One region of the Paenibacillus sp. FSL R5-0623 genome, then DNA from elsewhere that is predicted to be linked to it. Evidence: riboswitches for the same ligand, from Rfam matches in the RefSeq annotation. Region 1 holds a riboswitch; each other region holds the start of a gene.
The links. A riboswitch is a leader RNA that binds a small molecule or an ion and turns the genes downstream of it on or off. The one in region 1 is predicted to bind cyclic di-AMP.
Positions count from the first base shown of each region.

Region 1 (5,121 bases):
GCAAGGAGGACGATACTGTTCTGAGTGAGTTATGCGAACGTTTTATGGATCGCAAGTTATATAAGTATGTAGAGCTTGAACAGGTCGACTTGACAATGATGGAAGAGATTCGGGAAGCTTTTGTACAGGCTGGCCTCGATCCCGAATATGATCTTGAAATTGATTTTCCTTCGGATAATCCGTATGATGTGTTTCGTCCGGATGAATCCACAGATAAGCAGATTCTTCTTCTGGATCGACAGGACAATTTACGTGAGTTGTCAGAAGTATCTGACATTGTCCGTTCCATCAGTGGGCTTCACCGAGGGAAACATCATTTGTATTACCCGCAAAACAAGGTGGATGCGATTATTCACGAATTACCGTCACATATACGCCCCTATTTCTTGTAATCGTGTGGGTATAATCCGATGAAGAATTTTGATATCAAAACACTTTCCAAAAGAGCTATTTTTCATGATACAGTAATCTGCTTTAATGGGGAGTATATGTAGATCGACATAATTTTGTAAATGCAAGCAGGCAGAATGATTGCAATTAGCAATATATAGATCAGAATATCTGTATATCTTCTATATATTGTAGTTGTGAAGAAACAAACGTGATGATGTAATACACAGATTACCCAAAATGTTTTATGTACGAGTCATTAAATTATTGGAATTTACAAATTGAATTTTCAAAAGAAGATAGTCGTTATTTCGACATGAAGGGAGATACAGACATGATGCTGTTCGACACACATACACATCTGGATGCACCACAATTCGACGAGGACCGCGAGGAAATGATTCAGCGTGCTGTGGATGCAGGAGTTGGTCGCATGATCAACATTGGCTTTAACCGGGAGACGATTCCAACCACAATGAAACTCGCTGAAACATATGATTTTATATATGCAGCTGTAGGGTGGCATCCCGTAGATGCGATCACAATGCAGGAGGGCGATTTGGAGTGGATTGCATCTTTATGCAAGCATGAAAAAGTGGTTGCGATCGGTGAGATTGGGTTGGATTATCACTGGGACACTTCACCAAAGGAAATACAGCATCGCGTATTACGACAACAAATTGCTTTGGCGCGTGAAGTGAAGATGCCGATTGTCATCCATAATCGGGATGCGCATGAAGATATCATAAGAATTTTGCGTGAAGAGAAAGCGGGTGAGGTTGGTGGTGTGATGCACTCCTTCTCAGGCAGCTGGGAAACAGCGAAAAGTTGTCTCGATATGGGCTTCCATCTCTCCTTCGGAGGACCAATCACATTCAAAAATGCAAAGCAGCCCAAAGAGGTGCTGGAGAAGGTTCCTATGGACCGGTTTTTCATTGAAACAGATGCTCCATATTTGACACCTCATCCATATCGTGGGAAGCGAAATGAGACAGCGCATGTACGTCTCGTTGCAGAGGCAGCTGCGGAAATTAAAGGCATTTCGGTGGAGGAAATTGCTGCAATAACAACCAAAAATGCCATGGAACGATTTGGAATTCGTTAAAAAAACGAGTAAATGAGGTGAAAAAGGCAGGTAAGCGGAGTTAATTTGCCCTTTGATCCAAATAAATCAAGAATATTACAATATTTTAACCAAATATTCAGAAAAACGTACTTGATCAACGCTTTACAACATGCATCAAAACAGGATATCATCTTTTCAGTGAATTGTTGTGCGGAAAATTGGACAGATGTTCGGGGGATGAACAAAGGGACACTTTCCGATGAAACAACATTACTTTCATGAATCAGTCTCGCTGAGTCTCCGTTAACGGAGAGCGGGGGAACCAATAGGGCTTAAACATCGGTGTATTTGGCCGATGCGCAACGTTCGCTGACCCAAAAGCAGCGAAGGGAACTGCGAAGCCGTATTTGATTTCTTCTTTGGGTCTCGGGGTGAATTCAAGGGCGTCCGCCATGAGCGGGTGACCCAAGATAGGGCGGCTCTCTTTCGCCCGAACCCGACAGCTAACCTCGCAAGCGGAAAAAGAGAGGCAACCTCGTGCATGAATTTCCGATATTCAAATCATTCGGAAGCCACGAAAGAGTTCCTCTTACACTCTTTCTTTGGCTTTTTTGTTTTTGAATAAAAGAAATATTGTCATCATACGGTAGGTATTCAGGAGGATGACATCATGTTGCGAAGATTGATTCATGGTGCAGAACCGGATTATGTTGGTCCAATCTGTGTTCTGTAGAAAATTTGGTATAGTCACGTCAAAGACATCATGCATTACTTTAGACGGCGAGGCTATGAAGGAGGACGGAGAAGTGGGCACATTCCAACCAGAAGAGACCCATGAGTCACGATCATCCAGTAAGTCTTTCGCGTTGCGGTGGAAGCATGAGAACATGCGTCAAATGGCATTGATCGCGATTTTCTCAATTGCGCTTACAATCATGATCTTGTTAGTCGTTTACGGTCAGGCCGGGAAACAAATTTCGCTGGTTATTGATGGCAAAGCTCAGGTGGTAGAGACTCGTACAGGAATGCTTCAGGAAATGCTGGAGGAGCAGTCGATCACAGTCAGCCCTCACGATAAGGTATCCATGTCCATGAATGGGGCGATTACAGATGGAGACCGAATCGTTATTGAGCGGGCCGTTCCAGTTAACATTACGGCAGACGGAGACACCAAGACTCTGTATACAACCGATTCATCGGTAGAAGATGCAATTCAAAAATCAGGTATTCAAGTTGAAAGTAATGATAAAGTGTATCCGGCGCTTGGAACTGCGATCAAAGCAGAGATGAAGATCCGTGTAGTGCGCGTAACAAAGCGTACAGTGGATGTAGAGCAACCGATCGCTTACAAAGTTATTAAAACGGCTGACCCTAGCTTGTACAAAGGGGATAACCGTGTCGTTGTAAACGGCAAAGAAGGCACACTTGTACAGCACATCGAAAAGGTATTTCAGGATGGAGAATTGGTCTCCAAAAAAATGGTCGGCAAATCTGTCGCGAATAATCGTGTAGATAAAGTGATTGCTGTCGGCACCAAAGCAAAACCGGTCGTGAAAGAACCAGAGATTCAGACCGTATCGGCTCAAACTTCAACAACCAAAAAGGCTACAACAACGAACTCGAAGAAAACATCTGCCTTGGGCAGCAAAGTAATTACCGTATCCGGGACTTCTTTTAAATACTCCAAAGTACTTAAAAATGTATCCATGACTGCCTACTCTTCCGAAGAGCCTGGCATTGGAACTAAAACAGCTTCCGGTACTCGTGTAACGGAAGGACGCACCATTGCGGTTGATCCCAAAGTCATTCCAATTGGCTGGTGGGTATATATCGAAGGTCTGGGATTCCGTCGTGCGGAAGATACAGGCGGTGCCATTAAAGGCAACAAAATTGATGTGTATTATGACAGTGTGAAGCATGCCCTGAATTTTGGACGTAAGAAAGGCAAGACGGTCTACGTGATCGGTCCGGTGAAGCCGGAAGCGAACTAAAATCGTTTTACTTTGAAATGGGAATGCTATAAAATAGTTGCATGAATGATTCATGCGGAATATGCGGCGGAGGAGTCTGAATTCAGTCTCCCCCGCCGTTTGGCAGAGAAGAGGATATTCCTCTTCTTTTTGCGTTAGAAAGGAAGAAATGGAACATGATAAAAGAAGTCATTGTGGTGGAAGGCCGTGACGATACGGTAGCTATCCGTCGGGCCGTTGAAGCCGATACAATAGAAACAGGTGGATCAGCAATCAACCAACGCATTCTGAAGCGGATTGCGCTTGCTCAGGAGAGACGGGGAGTCATTGTACTGACAGATCCGGATCATGCTGGCGAACGCATTCGTAAAATTATTGCGAATAAGGTGCCTGGCTGCAAACATGCCTTCATTCCGGAAGCCGATGCAACGCGTAAAGGGGACATTGGGGTGGAGAATGCCTCACCTGAGGCGATCCGTCATGCTCTGGCGCGCGTACATACTTCATACGAAGGTGCTCCGAGCCTGATCGATTGGGAGGACCTGATCGCGGCAGGACTTATCGTGCATCCGCAGGCTGCTGCACGTCGCATGGAGATGGGCAATCTGCTGGGCATCGGTTATTGTAACGGTAAGCAGTTCCACAAACGTCTCAGTGTATTTCAGATTACACGGGAAGAGTTCTCTACAGCATTAGCGCAAATTGAAGGTGAAGGATTGTGAGCATATGAAGGACATGGAAGAGACGATAGAAATTGCAACGCCCAAGCGAACCAAAGAGATTATTCAAAGACACGGATTCTCATTTAAGAAAAGTCTGGGTCAGAACTTTTTGATTGATCAAAATATACTGAACAAAATTGTTAATGCAGCCGATTTGGACGAGTCCAAGGGCGCGTTAGAGATCGGACCGGGTATTGGAGCCCTTACGGAGCGACTGGCTCGGGTAGCCGGTCCTGTCACAGCCGTAGAGATTGATCAGCGCTTGATCCCAATCCTGGGAGAAGTGATGCAGCCTTATTCGAATGTACGTGTTCATCATGGGGATGTGTTGAAGCTTGATCTGGCTGAATTGTTTAATACGGATTTTGCATCCGTGGACAAAGTCAGTGTCGTGGCTAACCTGCCTTATTATGTAACGACTCCAATCATGATGAAACTGTTGGAAGAGAAGCTGCCGGTAGACAGCATTGTTGTCATGATCCAAAAAGAAGTGGCTGAACGCATGGCTGCTGCACCAGGATCAAAAGACTACGGCAGTCTGAGCATCGCAGTTCAGTACTACAGTATGCCGGAGCTTGTGTGTATTGTGCCTCCTACAGTCTTCATTCCGCAACCTAATGTGGAATCGGCTGTCATTAAGCTGAAAGTGCGCGAGCAACCACCAGTGGAGATTCCGGATGAAGCACACTACTTCGAAGTGGTACAGGCTTCTTTTGCCCAGCGGAGAAAAACAATCTCAAACAACTTGAAGGCACGTTTCTTCACAAAGGAGAACCGGGAACAGGCAGACATTCTGCTGGAGCAGGCAGGTATTCAACCGTCCCGACGCGGAGAGACGTTGAGTCTGCAAGAGTATGCCACACTCAGCACCGTAATGTGGGAAGCAGGGGTACGTGCAGCGCTGTAAAATTTGAATGAACCAAACCGGGTCTTTGCCCATACGATGGGGTAGAGGTGATTACGTTGATGAATA
Region 1 is NZ_CP150233.1:32,155-37,275, forward strand. Features, by position in the region: gene MKY92_RS00145 (HD domain-containing protein) at 1-392, shown strand, start outside; gene MKY92_RS00150 (TatD family hydrolase) at 725-1,495, shown strand; cyclic di-AMP (ydaO/yuaA leader) riboswitch at 1,737-1,990, shown strand; gene MKY92_RS00155 (ubiquitin-like domain-containing protein) at 2,263-3,447, shown strand; gene rnmV (ribonuclease M5) at 3,603-4,148, shown strand; gene rsmA (16S rRNA (adenine(1518)-N(6)/adenine(1519)-N(6))-dimethyltransferase RsmA) at 4,153-5,055, shown strand; gene yabG (sporulation peptidase YabG) at 5,115-5,121, shown strand, end outside.

Region 2 (5,121 bases), 1.5 Mb from region 1:
ATCATCCCGGCGGTAATTGTGACAGCCATTGCAGGAGAGCATGGCACAGAAGAACTACTCATTTTGAGCCAGGTCGTGCTGTCGCTTCAATTGCCCTTTGCTGTAATTCCCCTGGTGATGTTCACGAGTGATAAAAAAAGCATGGGTGCATTCGCCAACAAATTGTGGCTCAAAATCATCTCATGGTTCATTGCCGCGATTATCGTTGTGCTGAATGTATATCTGATCATTCAGACGATTCGGTTATTCTAATCTCGTTCTTATCGATTAAATACTAAAAAGGCTGATCAACTCCGGTATGCTATACCAAGTTGATCAGCCTTTTTTATTGAAATACAGCAAGGTGTTTCCTTTTATAGTAAAACTCAAACTCCAATAAACAATCATCTAATCCTGATTTGGTATCAGTAACGGCAGGAGTTGATCCAATGAATCAACAGTCCAGTCCGCACGTTGGTTATCCGATAGTTCTGGCTGGAATCTTCCGTAACCCTGCAACATTCGAATCGTACGCATGCCCAGCTTCCGAGCAGGTATAATGTCGTTATCGATCCGATCGCCGATCATGACGGCTTCCTCCGGTTCACAACCGGCCTGTTTCAAGGCCACAGTGTATAACTCAGGGTCTGGCTTGGACACTCCTTCTTCAGCCGAACACGCCAGAACATCAACATACTTCCGCAGTCCGTAACTCTCCAGTCTCTCTTCCGTACCAGGACTCTGATTGGCAATAATGCCAATGCGATAATGCCGTGACAACTGCTGAAGAACGTAATCCGCTGATGGAAAAGGACGTTCAAGATCTTTTTGAAACTTCAGCTTGTCCTGAATCTGCTTCTGGTGTCCCTCGTCTTCAACGAATGTGCGAATCGCCACTCTCATCGGCCATTGCTCATATTTCTGGTAACAGTTCGCGAACAGTTCGCGTACCGCCTCAATCTTCACCGGATACCCCAATGCACAGGCTTCGCGGACGAACTGTCCGATAATATCATCAACCGGCTCCCATTCATCCACCAGTGTATCTCCAACATCAAAAAACAACCATTTCAATCCACCTACATCCGGCACGCCAATTCCTCCTTGTAAGCCACAGGTGATTCCTGATCCTAATTCAGTTCAAAAAGTCTGGTTTTCAGTACCGAGAAGATGGAATGAAGCTAGAAATGGAGTAGCGGAGCGTAGAGAAAACTACGTGAGCAACGGACATTTCGGCTGAATTTCATATTCGATGCTGATGATGCCACTAGGCATCCTTCGTAATCAAAAGCGGACTTTTTGAACAACCTATAGAAACCATAAAAAAGAAGACTCACCATCCTGCATGAGTCTCCTCAAACTTCCGTTTATCGATACATTCAATTATAACAGGCACCTTACACCTGAGCAATCACAAGCTATGGCATTAACCATTGAGGAGAAAGCCAACTTCCCCATTGAGCGAATATACAATCCGGTCTGCGCCCATGCCCCGATAGATACCCTTAGGATGACTCTGCTCCGTAATAACGCACAGAGATTTCGAAGTCCATGAACGGCAGATCTGTAAATAACGACAGGTCAGATTCAGGCTGTTCTCGAAAATAAACACGTTGCCTACGCTGCCCTGCGGCAAAAACCATTTTTGAGCTGCAGCCGTGTTCATGCGAATGACATGTTCTACTCCGATTCTACGGAGTCTGCGCTCTTCCCCTGCACTGTTGGTTAGAACGGCAAAGGGCATTTTTTTGTACATCAGCAATTTGATAAATTTGCGTCCTGCTTCATTTGGAGCAGTCACTAAGATCATCTCAGTATCCATCATTCGTTCCTCCCTTGGCGTGAAAAGACAACAAAAAAGAAGCGTGGGGGACCAAGGCCTCCCGAACGCTTCTTAAAGAACCCATGGCGAAAACACCATGAACCAGCGTACGGCTTGTTGCCTCTCCCTTTAACGCTTACGAGGTTAGCTGACGGATTCGGGCGCGAGAGTCGCCCTATTTCCGGCTGTCACCGGAAAATTCACCCCATGAATGCCTACTGTCCTGGACAGCGCATTCTGTTGGTTCCCCCGTTTTCCACTCATCAATGAATGGAAACTCAGCGATTAAAACATCGTTCGTATATCTTAAGGATAAGATCGAGCGATATTATCGTTTGTTTCGTTTTTCAGGTACAATTTAGTTTAAATTGAAATTACGTTATGAATCATACACCCGCGCCATGACGGTGTAAAGTCCGCACAGATCACCGAATCGACAGATTTTCGGCAATACTCACATATAATAGCGCTTACAATAAGGTCATACTCTATCCATCTCTTTAAATCTATCTAATTCTCACTCTGACGAAAATCAACTCGCAATTCATTCACGTATTCTGCACAACTTGCCTGTTTTGATTCTTTTAACACCATATTAGTTTTGCAATATTTAATTGTAACCAATATAATAGAAGATATAAGAGTAAATAAATGGAGGCGATTTAGATGACAGTCTACGATTACAAAGTGAATACCCTTCGCGGTCAAGAAGTTGAAATGTCCGACTACCGTGACAAAGTGTTACTGATTGTGAATACGGCAAGCTCATGCGGCCTCACTCCTCAATTCAAAGGTCTGCAAGAACTGCAAGACAAGTTTCAAGATGCTCCATTTGAAGTTCTTGGTTTCCCAAGCAACCAGTTTGCACAGGAAAAAGGATCTTCCGACGATATTGCCGAGTTCTGTCAGATGAATTATGGCGTAAGCTTCCCCATGTTTGAGAAAATTGATGTGAACGGCTCAAGCGCTCACCCTCTTTTCCAACACCTTAGCACAGAAGCTCCTGGCCTGCTCGGCTCCAAAGCAATTAAATGGAATTTCACCAAATTCCTTGTGGATCAGAACGGACAGGTACTGAAACGTTATGCTCCCAAAACAACACCGGACAAGATTGAAGAAGATATCAAGAACTTGCTGCAAAAATAATACATTGGCCACCCGTAGCCGGAAGGTAAGCACCATTGCCTCGGTAATGGATGGCCTTTTTTTCTCAACTTTGATGTCAAACTGTTCAAAAAGACAAAAAAAAGAAGCCTTCCATTAATGGAAAGCTTCTTTTTAATCGTTCATATGATGCGGTCGAGAGGACTCGAACCTCCACGGGCATACGCCCACTACCCCCTCAAGATAGCGTGTCTGCCATTCCACCACGACCGCATGTCGTAAATAATCGGCAACAGAATTGATTATACTGGGTTCAGAACTAAAAGTAAAGTATTTTTTAATACTACTTTTTCAGCTAGGCAATTTCATCAAAAATCGCATAATCTCGTCATCTTTACCCATGAACTGCATATGATTAGATTTGATCCCCTCTTTTTCGGTAAGAGCCGATCTTGTTGATTCATTTATATATAGTCCTTCCTTATATATAGTCCACCCTACATTTCTCCACATAAGTAACGCAATAAGTTATATAAAATAACACAGATATTAAATTCCAGATTTAATCCATTAATTCTCACGGATACTATTGACAAAAAGCGGACGTTTATGGGATGATAACTATCATATAATTCGGATTTTTAAACACAAAGCAAACAAAAAGGAATATAAATGTCACTTTAAGTGACATTTAACGAACACAGGAGGCGAATGATTGTGAACCGTGGGAATAAGCTTCTCGATTATGTCAAACTGCTTGATTCCTCTATTCAGGTTGGAGGGTTCACCCATTCCTTCGGCATGGATATCCATATCAGGGAGGGTACCATTCGTAATGCTGAAGATCTCGAATCATTCATGCGTTGTCAGTTGCATCCCAGCATCGTTCGTCTTGAAGGTATGGCCATTAAAGGCATCTATACCGCAGCAGATCACAAGGATACATGGCGGATAGCTCTGATCGACAAGCTCGTCCATGTTCAGCGAACCCCTGGAGATCTCAGAGAACAAGCTGCCGCGATGGGTAAACGATTGATCAGACTCGCACGCGCTCTGCACCCCTGGATTGAATTCACCCAGCTCGAACAGATCTTTGCCAAATACGATTCGGTTGGCTGCCTCTCCACTGTTCACGCCTGGATTAACCACCACCTCGATATCCCGGTCGAGGAGGCGGTCCTTGGTTACCTGCATTCAGCCATGAATGCCTGCATAACCGAAGCCTCCAAAGTCATTCCCCTGAACAATGATACAACCAAGGATCTGATGGTCCGCCTGGCCACAGATCTGGAGAATGAATGGAAGACCGTCAGCGCCTCGGCTGCGGATGGACTGGCACAGCCAACCTCGATGTCCATGAAATCGTTTTTCCCCAGTTTCCATATGCTTGGAGCTGGACTTCATGCCTACAGAGCCTAATCCTCTTCCTCCTCATACCCGCTCCCCTTCATTCAGACAAACTAAAAACACGCGGCAACCTCCTTGCCGACGTGTTTTTTGTCATTTTATTTGTTTTATTTACGTATTTACGCCATTTATCATCACAAAATACACTTTTTTCCGTATTTTTTAATTGTTAGATGACGAATTTACGTATATAATGAAACATACAGCTCGCATTTCTATATATTCTACATGAAGAAAAGGCGGCTGAATACTACATTCTAACCAGGGGTGAACCCTTTTGAACAAGAAAAAACCAGTTACTCCGTTCGGATGGGCCATCAAACGACGGCTAACCGAACTTCAAGTGGACCAGAAGACCTTTTGTGAACAGCATGGCATCCCACCCTATCGTTTATCCAATCTCATTCACGGCACACGCAAAGCAACCCGATTCAGGCACCTGGTCGCTGATATTTTGGATATTCCAGATGAACTGAGATAAGATTTCTGCCAAAGGAGGGTCTCATCCATGAGACATGTTACATCCGATCTGGAGAGGCTGTCGTTCCAGTCCATACGTCACCAGCTCATCATCGTTGATGACAATTGGATTATCCAAAGTTGTAACCGTGCCTGGCAACAGGGACTCGGTCAATGCTCACCAAACCCGGATATACACAGTAGTCATAGACATTACCTGCACCTGACGGAAGCCTGGGCAAAACGAGACAAGAACGCTAACATGGCACTTGTCGCACAGAATTTGAAAGAACGCGGAATACCCTTTAATCGAAATCATACATATGACATCTGCGTGTATACTGTATACA
Region 2 is NZ_CP150233.1:1,544,480-1,549,600, reverse strand. Features, by position in the region: gene MKY92_RS06970 (Nramp family divalent metal transporter) at 1-252, shown strand, start outside; gene MKY92_RS06965 (HAD family hydrolase) at 388-1,071, opposite strand; gene MKY92_RS06960 (hypothetical protein) at 1,406-1,804, opposite strand; cyclic di-AMP (ydaO/yuaA leader) riboswitch at 1,920-2,095, opposite strand; gene MKY92_RS06955 (glutathione peroxidase) at 2,468-2,947, shown strand; tRNA gene MKY92_RS06950 (tRNA-Leu) at 3,096-3,178, opposite strand; gene MKY92_RS06945 (urease accessory UreF family protein) at 3,623-4,324, shown strand; gene MKY92_RS06940 (hypothetical protein) at 4,590-4,793, shown strand; gene MKY92_RS06935 (hypothetical protein) at 4,821-5,121, shown strand, end outside.
Region 2: linked by a shared signal. The riboswitch ahead of MKY92_RS06960 (hypothetical protein) and the one ahead of MKY92_RS00155 (ubiquitin-like domain-containing protein) in region 1 are both predicted to bind cyclic di-AMP.

Region 3 (5,121 bases), 3.0 Mb from region 1:
GTCGAGCTTGCCACGCAGGTTATCTGCAGAAGCCTTGTTTTGGTCATAGCTGGTTTTGTACTCAACCATCTTCTCTTCAGCAACCTTTTTCTCTTCCAGGGCACGCCGAGCCAAATCCAGATTCTGAGCACGTGCCGCCGTATGCGCCTGCTCTTCACGTTTCTTCACAAGAGCTTCCTGCTCTTCGAATAACTGCTTGAATTTCTTCTCAATGGCGATCTGTTGAGCTACTGCTTTCTCCGCATCTTCCAGATCCTCTTGCATGTCACGGATATATTGGTCCGTCATCTTGATTGGATCTTCCGCTTTGTCAATAATGGCGTTGATGTTAGACATGGTTAGATCACGCAAACGTTTGAAAATGGACATTATGTTATTCCTCCTAGTCGATATTACATCGTATATAAACATACATACGTAACAATCTACAACTCGTTTCAATTTTAGCAAATAAAATCAAAACATTCGATGGCTCTTATGTCAGGAAGACCGCTTATCTTTGTTCAGATGATCCTCCATCAACCTCTCTGCAGTCTGCACGATTTCGTCGATCTGCATCCGCGTGATGGAATCAAAATGAATACCCATGATCACCGTAACGGTTACTTTCAGATTCAGGGCAGCCTTTCGGGCAAGCCGCTCACACAGCTCTTGTTCCTTATGCCCCGGAATATGTACCGTCGTCCCGCTGACGCGCTCATGATCCACGTAGAATGTGGCTGCGGCGCCAATATGCGCCTTTCCTCCCGTAACGAGAAAAACCTTATCTTCTCCTGCTTCAATCACCTGTAAACGTATGGATTTCAAATCATATGTACTCATACCCATCCACCTATCCTTTTCTATATGTTTTATATGGAGGAATTATGGCTGTCATAAGCTAAATCCGCAATGAAACTTCTCACACTACGCATAACTTGTAGATAGCCCGGGCATACCAAAGAGAACGTCATTTTGGAAAAGGAGGCCGTTATTATGCGCGTACGCCTCATTATGCTGATGGTTATCGTTATTTTTCTCGGAGGATATCATGCTCCAGTTTCATCGCGGGATGTTTCAAGCCCGCCAAGTGAATCCGTATCAGGTTCGGATTCTGCGGAAGAAGAACAACTGACATTGGGACAGTTACGTCAAAAATATGCCGATACGTTCAAAACGAATGGTCCTTCAACCAAGAAGGTTGCACTGACTTTTGATGATGTACCTGACCCACGGTTTACTCCACAAGTACTGGATGTATTGAAGAAATACAATGTCAGAGCTACATTCTTCATCGTGGGTAGTCGTGCTGAGAAACATCCGGATCTGGTGAAACGCATCGTTAAGGAAGGGCACATGGTTGGTAATCACAGCTACAATCATCCTGAATTCAGTAAGCTGTCGATGAATGCCTTTCGTAAACAAATTCTACATACCGGAGATATTATTCAACGTTTGGCGGGATATACGCCCAAGATGATTCGACCGCCTTATGGAGACATTAATGAAGAACAGCTGAGATGGGCTGCCAAACAACACTATAGCATTGTGAACTGGAACGTAGACTCCCTGGACTGGAAAGGCCTTTCAAAGGAGCAGGTGAAAGATAACATCCTGTCTGCCGTAAAACCAGGCTCCATTGTTCTGCAACATGCTGGAGGCGGTGTAGGATCAAACCTGAACGGCACGATTGAGGCTTTGCCTGAAATCATTGAGGAATTGCAAAAGCGCGGATATGAACTCGTCACCTTGGACGAAATGCTGGGATTGTCAAAGGCCAAAGATTAAGATGACCATGAAGTAATAAATGAGAATATTAAAAGGGTGCTGTTCAATCGCAAGTTTGCGACTGGCAGACACCCTGTTTGAATTCGTTAGATGTAATTAATTTTCTACTTCAGAATGTACAGCTCGATATCCTGAAATCCAAATGTGCTTACGGACTGTTTGCTACCCGGGATAAAGATATCAATCCGGTGACCCTTGATTGCACCGCCTACATCACGCGCGGTGGCTACAAAAGCCTGTTTTGGCAATCCTGGATGGCTGTGACCCGTTACCAGTACTTTGGTTCCGAGTGGAATTACACTTGGATCAACTGCAATCGTACCCAGTTCAAGGTCATTTCCGAAATAATCGACTGCACCCCAGCCTCCATTTTCAGACGGATCTGCAGAGTATGCCGTTGCTTTTACGTTCACAGCTTTGCTGTAATCGAATGTTTTACCCCAGGCCTGAACCACTTTGTTATCTGCATTAACGTCCAAGCTCGCTGTGGTAACTGTTTTGGCTTGGGTCTTGCTCTCCGTCGCCGCGGCAGCTACATTGTTTGCCTTACCGGGAATCGTAATTTTCAAACCACCATAAATATTGTAAGGTGAAATGTCGTTGTTTGCTTTAACCAATGTGTTCATTGCTACTCCATATTGTTTTGATAAGGTGTAGAAGGTATCCCCTTCTTTGGCCACATGAACTGAATCGGCGTGAGCCGGAACGGCTTGAATAAGCATTGCTGTTGTCATTAATGCTACTGCTGTTTTGGCTATACGTTTCTTGTTAATCATGGTCTTCCTCCCTCATTGTGCCTGCGAAGTTAGTTGTCGGATTCGGATGAGGAGCCCACCCTATAGGTTCTTCATTACATTTGAAACGTTATGTACCCCTAATTCACCCCAAGCAGTGTGCTGTAGATCTTCCCCCTGCACAATCTGCATCGTTACATCCCCCACACTCCCTGTCCGGAAGTTTCGGCAGAGTTCAATATATCACAATTTTGTAACCTGAACTTGTAGTAATTCTTACCAAATAGTTTTTAGCATGTAAGCATGTGTAAGAATACTGCATACTCTAGAATTGTTGGACGACCCGATTCCTTTACATCTGGTAACAGAATAGTTACTTTTCCGAATCCATACGTGATTATTATCCATAAAAAAATAGCGTTACCGACTCGAAGTCAGTAACGCTATTTGATCACTTCGTTTAGAGTACTTTCGCAAGAAAATCACGTGTACGTGAATTTTTCGGTGCTCCAAATACCTCATCTGGTGTTCCCTCTTCTACAATAACCCCGCCATCCATGAACAGGATCCGGTCTCCCACTTCACGTGCAAAACCCATCTCATGTGTCACGATGACCATGGTCATCCCGCCTTCTGCAAGACGTTTCATGACATCCAACACTTCACCGACCATCTCGGGGTCCAATGCCGAAGTAGGCTCGTCAAACAGCATGACATGCGGCTGCATGGCCAATGCTCTTGCAATGGCGATCCGCTGCTTCTGTCCACCAGACAGCTGATTCGGGAATGTATCTTTTTTATCATACAAGCCCACAGTGTTAAGCAGATCAGCAGCAATTTTCTCCGCTTCCTGCGTGGATTGTTTCTTCACTTTAATCGGAGCAATCGTGATGTTTTGCTGTACCGTTTTGTGTGGGAACAGGTTGAAATGCTGGAACACCATACCCATTTTTTCCCGAGTTGCATTAATGTTGTGCTTGGGGTCCGTAATTGACACACCTTCAAAATCGATTTCACCTGATGTAGGTTGTTCCAAGAGGTTCAGACAACGCAAAAAAGTACTTTTACCTGAACCGGAAGGGCCGATGACCACGACAACCTCACCTTTGCCAATCGTCACATTAATGCCCTTAAGCACATCGTTATTTCCATAAGATTTGTGTAATTGTCTAACGTCTATCACTTGCACTCAACTTCCTTTCCAGTCGTCCAAGCAGCTTGGACAAAATAAACGTTAATACAAAGTAGATGGCTGCTGCAATCAAAAATGGACTCAAGCCTTGATACGTAATGTTTTTGACCACACTTGCCTGATACATAATGTCCACCATACCGATAACTGAGATAATGGAGGATTCCTTGATGATGGTTATGAATTCATTACCGATCGCCGGTAATACAGCTTTGAATGCCTGTGGCAATATGATATAACGCATCGCATCGCCTCTTCCCATACCTAGGGAACGAGCTGCCTCCAACTGACCACGATCTACACCTTGAATACCCGCACGGAAAATCTCCGCCAGATAGGCACCACTATTGATTGAAAGTGTAATGATACCTGCCTGAAGTGCAGTGAAGTTAATGCCAAAGCTCAGGGAAAAACCATAGTAAATAATCATCAATTGTACCAGCATCGGTGTGCCACGGATCACTTCAACGTAAGCAGTACCGATCCAGCGCAAGATTGCAGCGTCATGCAAACGGAACAAACAGATGATCAATCCAATAATTACCCCGAAGATAACCCCAAGTGCAGACAACAGAAGTGTGTATCCTACACCTGTAGCATAGAAACTTTTATATTCCCAGAATACTTGGAAAATATTTTGCGATTTGTTCGCTTTATCCGCCATCAAGAGGCTGGCGTCCGTCACCATCTGATTGATTTTATCTTCACTTTTCAATCGCTCCAGTGTTCCATTTACTGCAGCTAGCAGCTCGGTATTACCTTTGCGAATCCCGATTGCCGCTTCTGCTTGCTCTTCGTCCGGAACAGCAGCAGCAAGTCCAATGATATCGTCCAGATAACCTGCAGCAACGGTATCTTCAACGATTGCCGCGTCAATGCGTTTTGTTTGCAGTTGAAGCACGATATCCGAGATTTTATCAAGCGCAGTAAGCTTCGCTCCTGGAATACTCTGTCCGATCGTTTCCTGAATGGAGCCTTTCTGAACGCCAATTTTCGCATTTTCAAGTTCTGCCATGGTTGGATATTTGTCTTTATCCACATTGCGAGCCATAATCACTTGTTTTGATTTATAATAGGTGTCGGAAAAATCGATACTTTTCTTCCGCTCATCTGTCGGGGTCATACCTGAAATTACCAGATCAACACGCCCGCTCTGCAATGAAGGCAGAAGACCGTCGAAGCCCATATCCTCAATCACAAGCTCAGCGCCAAGATCTTTGGCAATCTCTTTGGCGATCTCAATATCAAAACCGACGATTTCATCTTTGCCATTAATCACTTTATGGAATTCATAGGGTGCAAAATCGGCACTTGTACCGAGCACCAGCTTTTTACTGCTTGAATTGTCTGAAGTCCCACTTGCAAATGCCACAGGAACGGCAGTCGTCAGCAGAATAACAAAGGTCAACAGCATTATGGTGTAACGAC
Region 3 is NZ_CP150233.1:3,999,602-4,004,722, forward strand. Features, by position in the region: gene MKY92_RS17495 (PspA/IM30 family protein) at 1-369, opposite strand, end outside; gene MKY92_RS17500 (hypothetical protein) at 481-822, opposite strand; gene MKY92_RS17505 (polysaccharide deacetylase family protein) at 976-1,767, shown strand; gene MKY92_RS17510 (3D domain-containing protein) at 1,872-2,543, opposite strand; cyclic di-AMP (ydaO/yuaA leader) riboswitch at 2,546-2,742, opposite strand; gene MKY92_RS17515 (amino acid ABC transporter ATP-binding protein) at 2,962-3,684, opposite strand; gene MKY92_RS17520 (ABC transporter substrate-binding protein/permease) at 3,671-5,121, opposite strand, start outside.
Region 3: linked by a shared signal. The riboswitch ahead of MKY92_RS17510 (3D domain-containing protein) and the one ahead of MKY92_RS00155 (ubiquitin-like domain-containing protein) in region 1 are both predicted to bind cyclic di-AMP.

Region 4 (5,121 bases), 2.2 Mb from region 1:
ATGTAAGCCAAAGCCTTCCTTAATAACAATATCCCCGCCATTGGAGACCTCTGTCTCAAGCGAAGATCCTCATCATTCCCGTTTTCTCCTTTGCATTCAGACAAGAACTGTCATTGAACAGTTAAGAAAATAGAGATTAATTAGAAAAAATACTGTAATTTGTCAGGTTTTCAGTTTAGGAGTTATTTAGTAGAATCAACAAATGAAAGAGGTTATGTGCTTCATTTCATTCCTATGATTTATGGAAGGAGGTTTTGAAAGGGTTTACATAAAATAAATGCCAGACAATCCGCTATTCTTGTTTGTTATCCCTGGTCGCGGTTTCTCTATGTAACATTTACCATTATCGAGGAGGATGAAAGTAGTGAAATTCAAACTAAAAAAGACGATTAATGTTCTTTTGGCCTGTTTAACAGCCCTGCCTTTGATGTTAACCCCGACAAATGTGTCAGCAGCCAGCGATGCAAACATTAATTTGTCCTCGGAAAAACAGCTGATCAAGGGCTTTGGGGGCATTAACCTTCCTGCCTGGATTGGTGATCTGACTCCCGCTCAACGTGAAACTGCTTTTGGTAACGATCAGAATCAGTTAGGCTTCTCAATTCTCAGGATTTACGTCGATCCAGATTCTAATAACTGGTACCGTGAAGTTGCCACAGCCAAACGGGCTATCGAAAAGGGTGCTATCGTATTCGCATCCCCATGGAATCCTCCGAGCAGCATGGTTGAAACATTCAACCGCAATGGGGACACCAATGCCAAACGCCTGAAATACGACAAATATGCCGCCTATGCGCAACATCTGAACGACTTTGTAACCTACATGAAAAATAACGGCGTAGATTTATATTCCATTTCTGTGCAGAATGAACCGGATTATGCTCATGACTGGACCTGGTGGACTCCACAAGAGATCCTTCGATTCATGAAAGAAAATGCCGGGTCCATTCAAGGTACCAAAGTCATGGCGCCTGAATCCTTCCAGTACTTAAAGAACATATCCGACCCAATCCTGAATGATCCGCAGGCGCTTGCCAACATGGACATTCTGGGAGCGCATACGTATGGAACACAGATTTCGAATTTTGCCTACCCTCTCTTTAAACAAAAAGGAGCCGGTAAAGAACTGTGGATGACTGAGGTGTATGTTCCGAATAGTGACAACAACTCAGCAGATCGCTGGCCTGAAGCACTAGACGTTTCCTATCACATGCACAATGCCATGGTAGAAGGTGATTTCCAGGCCTATGTGTGGTGGTACATCCGCAGACAGTATGGTCCGATGAAAGAGGACGGTACCATAAGCAAACGCGGGTATAATATGGCTCATTTCTCTAAATTCGTGCGTCCAGGCTACCTGCGAGTCGATGCAACGAAAAATCCGGATACGAACACATTTGTCTCAGCCTACAAAGGTGATAACAAAGTCGTCGTTGTGGCAATTAACCGTGGAACTTCAGCCACAAGCCAAAAATTCGTTCTGCAGAATGGTAATGCCTCCACTGTGTCCTCATGGATTACGGACAGCAGTCGAAACCTGGCAAGCGGAACCCCGCTTACCGTATCCAATGGAGCCTTCACGGCACAGCTCCCGCCTCAGAGCGTAACAACGTTTGTTGCCAACGTTACTGGCGGAAATAACGGCGGGAATACAGGCAGTGGCACTACGTATGAAGCCGAGACCGGAACGTCACTTACGGAAGCTGCCATTGAAACAATCTACCCCGGTTACACTGGCTCCGGGTATGTTAACTTCAATGCGATGACTGGTTCGGCCATTCAATGGAACAGCATTAATAACACTACAACAAGTACCAAAAACGTAAAGTTTCGTTATGCGCTGGAAAGCGGCACTCGGAACCTCGACATTTTTGTGAACGGAACCAAAGTCATCAGCAACGAGCCCTTTCCAGCTACGGGAAGCTGGTCCACTTGGGTTGAAAAAACAATACAGGTCCCCATGAACACGGGGACCAATACATTGAAAGTGGTCACCACTGGATCGGAAGGACCGAATATTGACAGCATTAATGTTACCGCAGCGCAATAAACGTTCCGTATGGCTGATGGAAGACCATTTGCTGTACGTGCAGCTAAGCACTAACCTCTTGGATACTCAAGTCTAAAGTTAGTGTTATATCAAAAAATGCAAAAAAAGACTCCTTAAGCGTTAGCTTAAGGAGTCTTTTTTTAGATGCGGTCGAGAGGACTCGAACCTCCACGGGGGGTTAGCCCACACGGACCTGAACCGTGCGCGTCTGCCAATTCCGCCACGACCGCATATTGTATCTCCGTGATCAATATCGGCGACAAGAGATAATATATCATGTGAAATCTATCATGTCAACACTGAAAATAATAACAATAAAGCCCGAACCAGACGTCCATGTCGTTTTCGGGCTTTACCTTTAACAGCTAATAGTTTAGTTCATTATAACGGAAGCATACTTCAAGTTACAGCTTGGAAGGCCAGTTGCCATACCATGCATAACCGCCTCTTCTTTCTTTATCAATATCACTTAGTTTGTATTTAACGACCCCGTCACGACCAATAAAGATCGGTTTATCCGTTCCCACTTCGTAGAAACGAGCCCAGATCGGTGCAGCTTTGGAATCAGCGATAATTTTGCTGTCTCCGTTTGCTCTTTCATACTTGTAACCCGTAATCTTCACTTTGTTAAACCATGCCTCAGCTCCCTTAATGGATGCCGTAATTTTAGCGGTAGCAGGTCTGGTTTTCAGGAATTTAACAATCGTTACACTCTCTCCAGCCGTCAGTGATGGTACTTCATAGATTCTTGCGCTTGCCGGTTTAAGAGAACTGGAATCATGTTGTTGTCCCCATGCTGTCAGCTTACCGCCTGAAACAACCTGTGTATTCAGAATTGCCTCCACACCTTTGGCAACTGAGTTTTTACTGCGGTTAGCAAGAGTGCTGTCGATAAACGAGAAATCACCTTTACGTGCCGCTACTTCATCCAACATGATCATTACATTAATCATGGCATCATCATTGTAAGTGATGTGCTTGTGATATCCGGAGCTTTGGTAAACTTGTGGCCATCCGCCGTTTGAATACTGCATGTTGATCAAAAAGTTAATTCCTTTGATTGCAGCTGTGGAGTAACGCGGATCATTCGTCTTTTTAAATTCCTTCGCCAATCTTCTAATTTCTGAGTATGTAGCCTTGTTGTCGATCGTGGACTTCGCCCACTCTCCACTTGTCTGTTTATAATCTTTTCTCCAACCCCCATCCGGCAGCTGGCTCTTCAAAATATCAGAAATACTCGCTGTAGTACCCGATGCATCCGCAGCAGATACCGTCCCTACAGGAAGAACTGCCATTCCAACTGCTGAGAACACCATCGTACATGCCAGGACAAAAGTAATTATTTTCTTCGCTTTCAAATGTAACACTCTCCTATGTTTGTTTTTATAAATCTTCCACTTCTGCTTACCTATGATACGCGTCCTTAAACCTCCTTTATTTGTATTTATCTCATAATAAAATCAATTTTAATCCAATATGTGGATTGGATAATCAGATAATATGCAAAAAATCGATCATTGTCAATATATGCAACTTAATGAATATAATCTCTCTAATTCTACATAACGGGATAGTTCTTTTAACTCATGACAAACCTATTTATTTATCCAAATTCGTCTTAAACGAATCAATAATGACGTTTTTGTCATGAATGATACCCAAACTTGATCCCTTCTTTCATATAAAAACCTTAATTCCGCTAACATTGAGGTATTACGAAGGGTTTTAAATAGGTTTGACAATTACGCATTTATGCAATATAGTTTCAAATAGTTACAAAAACTTAATTATTCATTGCCGAGTTTCATGTTTGAAAACGGGGGAACCAATTTGGGTGAATTATTCTTATACATAGGAAATATAGGGAACCTTCTACCGAACCCTTAGCTAACTCCGTAGGCATCGAAGGGAGAACATTGATTTTGAAAAAACTGATTATCTCCATTTTTGGAGCAGCTGTATTATTTACATCCGGGGCAACAAGCACAGAGGCAAGCAGTATCAACTCCGTAGTGAACAACATGACAGGTATTCCTTACAAATGGGGTGGCACAACTGTAGCCGGCTTCGACTGTTCTGGTTTTATGAGATATCTTTTCAACAAATACAGCATTGAATTACCACGTACTTCGCAGCAGCAAGCCAAAGCAGGTACTCCCGTATCTAAGAGCAATGTTCGGACAGGTGATCTGGTGTTCTTTAATACAACAGGCAAAGGCATTTCACATACAGGTGTATATATCGGCGGCGGACAATTCGCTCATGCCTCCAGCAGTAAAGGTGTAAGCATCACGAAGTTATCGAATCCATACTTCAATGATCGTTACGTAACAGCACGTCGGGTAACTGGACAGTTTATGTATGATAAAATGTTAGGTAAAATGTGATTCACATACAAAAAGGCATCGGTTATTAACCGGATGCCTTTTTTGCACTTAAAAATGTATGTTGCATTGCTTACTAATGCAGCGCCTTCTGCACTCGCATCGCACCTTGAGACAGGGCATGTCCTCCACCAACAGCTCCAGCCACGGCTACGGTCTCCATAATCTCCTGATCTGTTGCGCCCTTAGCACGGGCTTCTTCTACATGGTAGAAGGTACATACCTCATTGTTGGCGAATAATCCAATCCCAAGCGCAATTAACTGTTTTGTCTTCGCATCAATCACGCCAGGTTGGAAGCATTCTCCGGTAAACTCATGATAGGACTTCACCACACCTGGCAGCACATCGCTTAATGCTCCAATCTGATCCTTGTAGGCATGAACTTTATCATTCATCAATGTCATGGCTTGTAGCACACCCTCTCGGCTATAGTTACAGATCTTCCTCACTGTACCTATCTTCTCTCCCGAGTGAGCCAATTATGCCAAGAAATCATGGTAATTCCAAACATTTAACGCTCATGGCCACTGCCATAATTATAAGCTGTTACTCACTAAGTGGACTCTGGCGCGGCTCGCTGAACAGCTGATAGCTGTAACCTCGGTCCAGCTTAACGACACGTCGATTCTGACGACGGATAAGTACCTGCTCGCCATCCCAGGCAACCACAATCCCCTTCACGTCG
Region 4 is NZ_CP150233.1:2,218,536-2,223,656, reverse strand. Features, by position in the region: gene MKY92_RS10290 (carbohydrate-binding protein) at 365-2,050, shown strand; tRNA gene MKY92_RS10285 (tRNA-Leu) at 2,196-2,280, opposite strand; gene pelA (pectate lyase) at 2,455-3,417, opposite strand; cyclic di-AMP (ydaO/yuaA leader) riboswitch at 3,836-3,967, shown strand; gene MKY92_RS10275 (C40 family peptidase) at 3,973-4,437, shown strand; gene MKY92_RS10270 (carboxymuconolactone decarboxylase family protein) at 4,511-4,840, opposite strand; gene MKY92_RS10265 (hypothetical protein) at 4,983-5,121, opposite strand, start outside.
Region 4: linked by a shared signal. The riboswitch ahead of MKY92_RS10275 (C40 family peptidase) and the one ahead of MKY92_RS00155 (ubiquitin-like domain-containing protein) in region 1 are both predicted to bind cyclic di-AMP.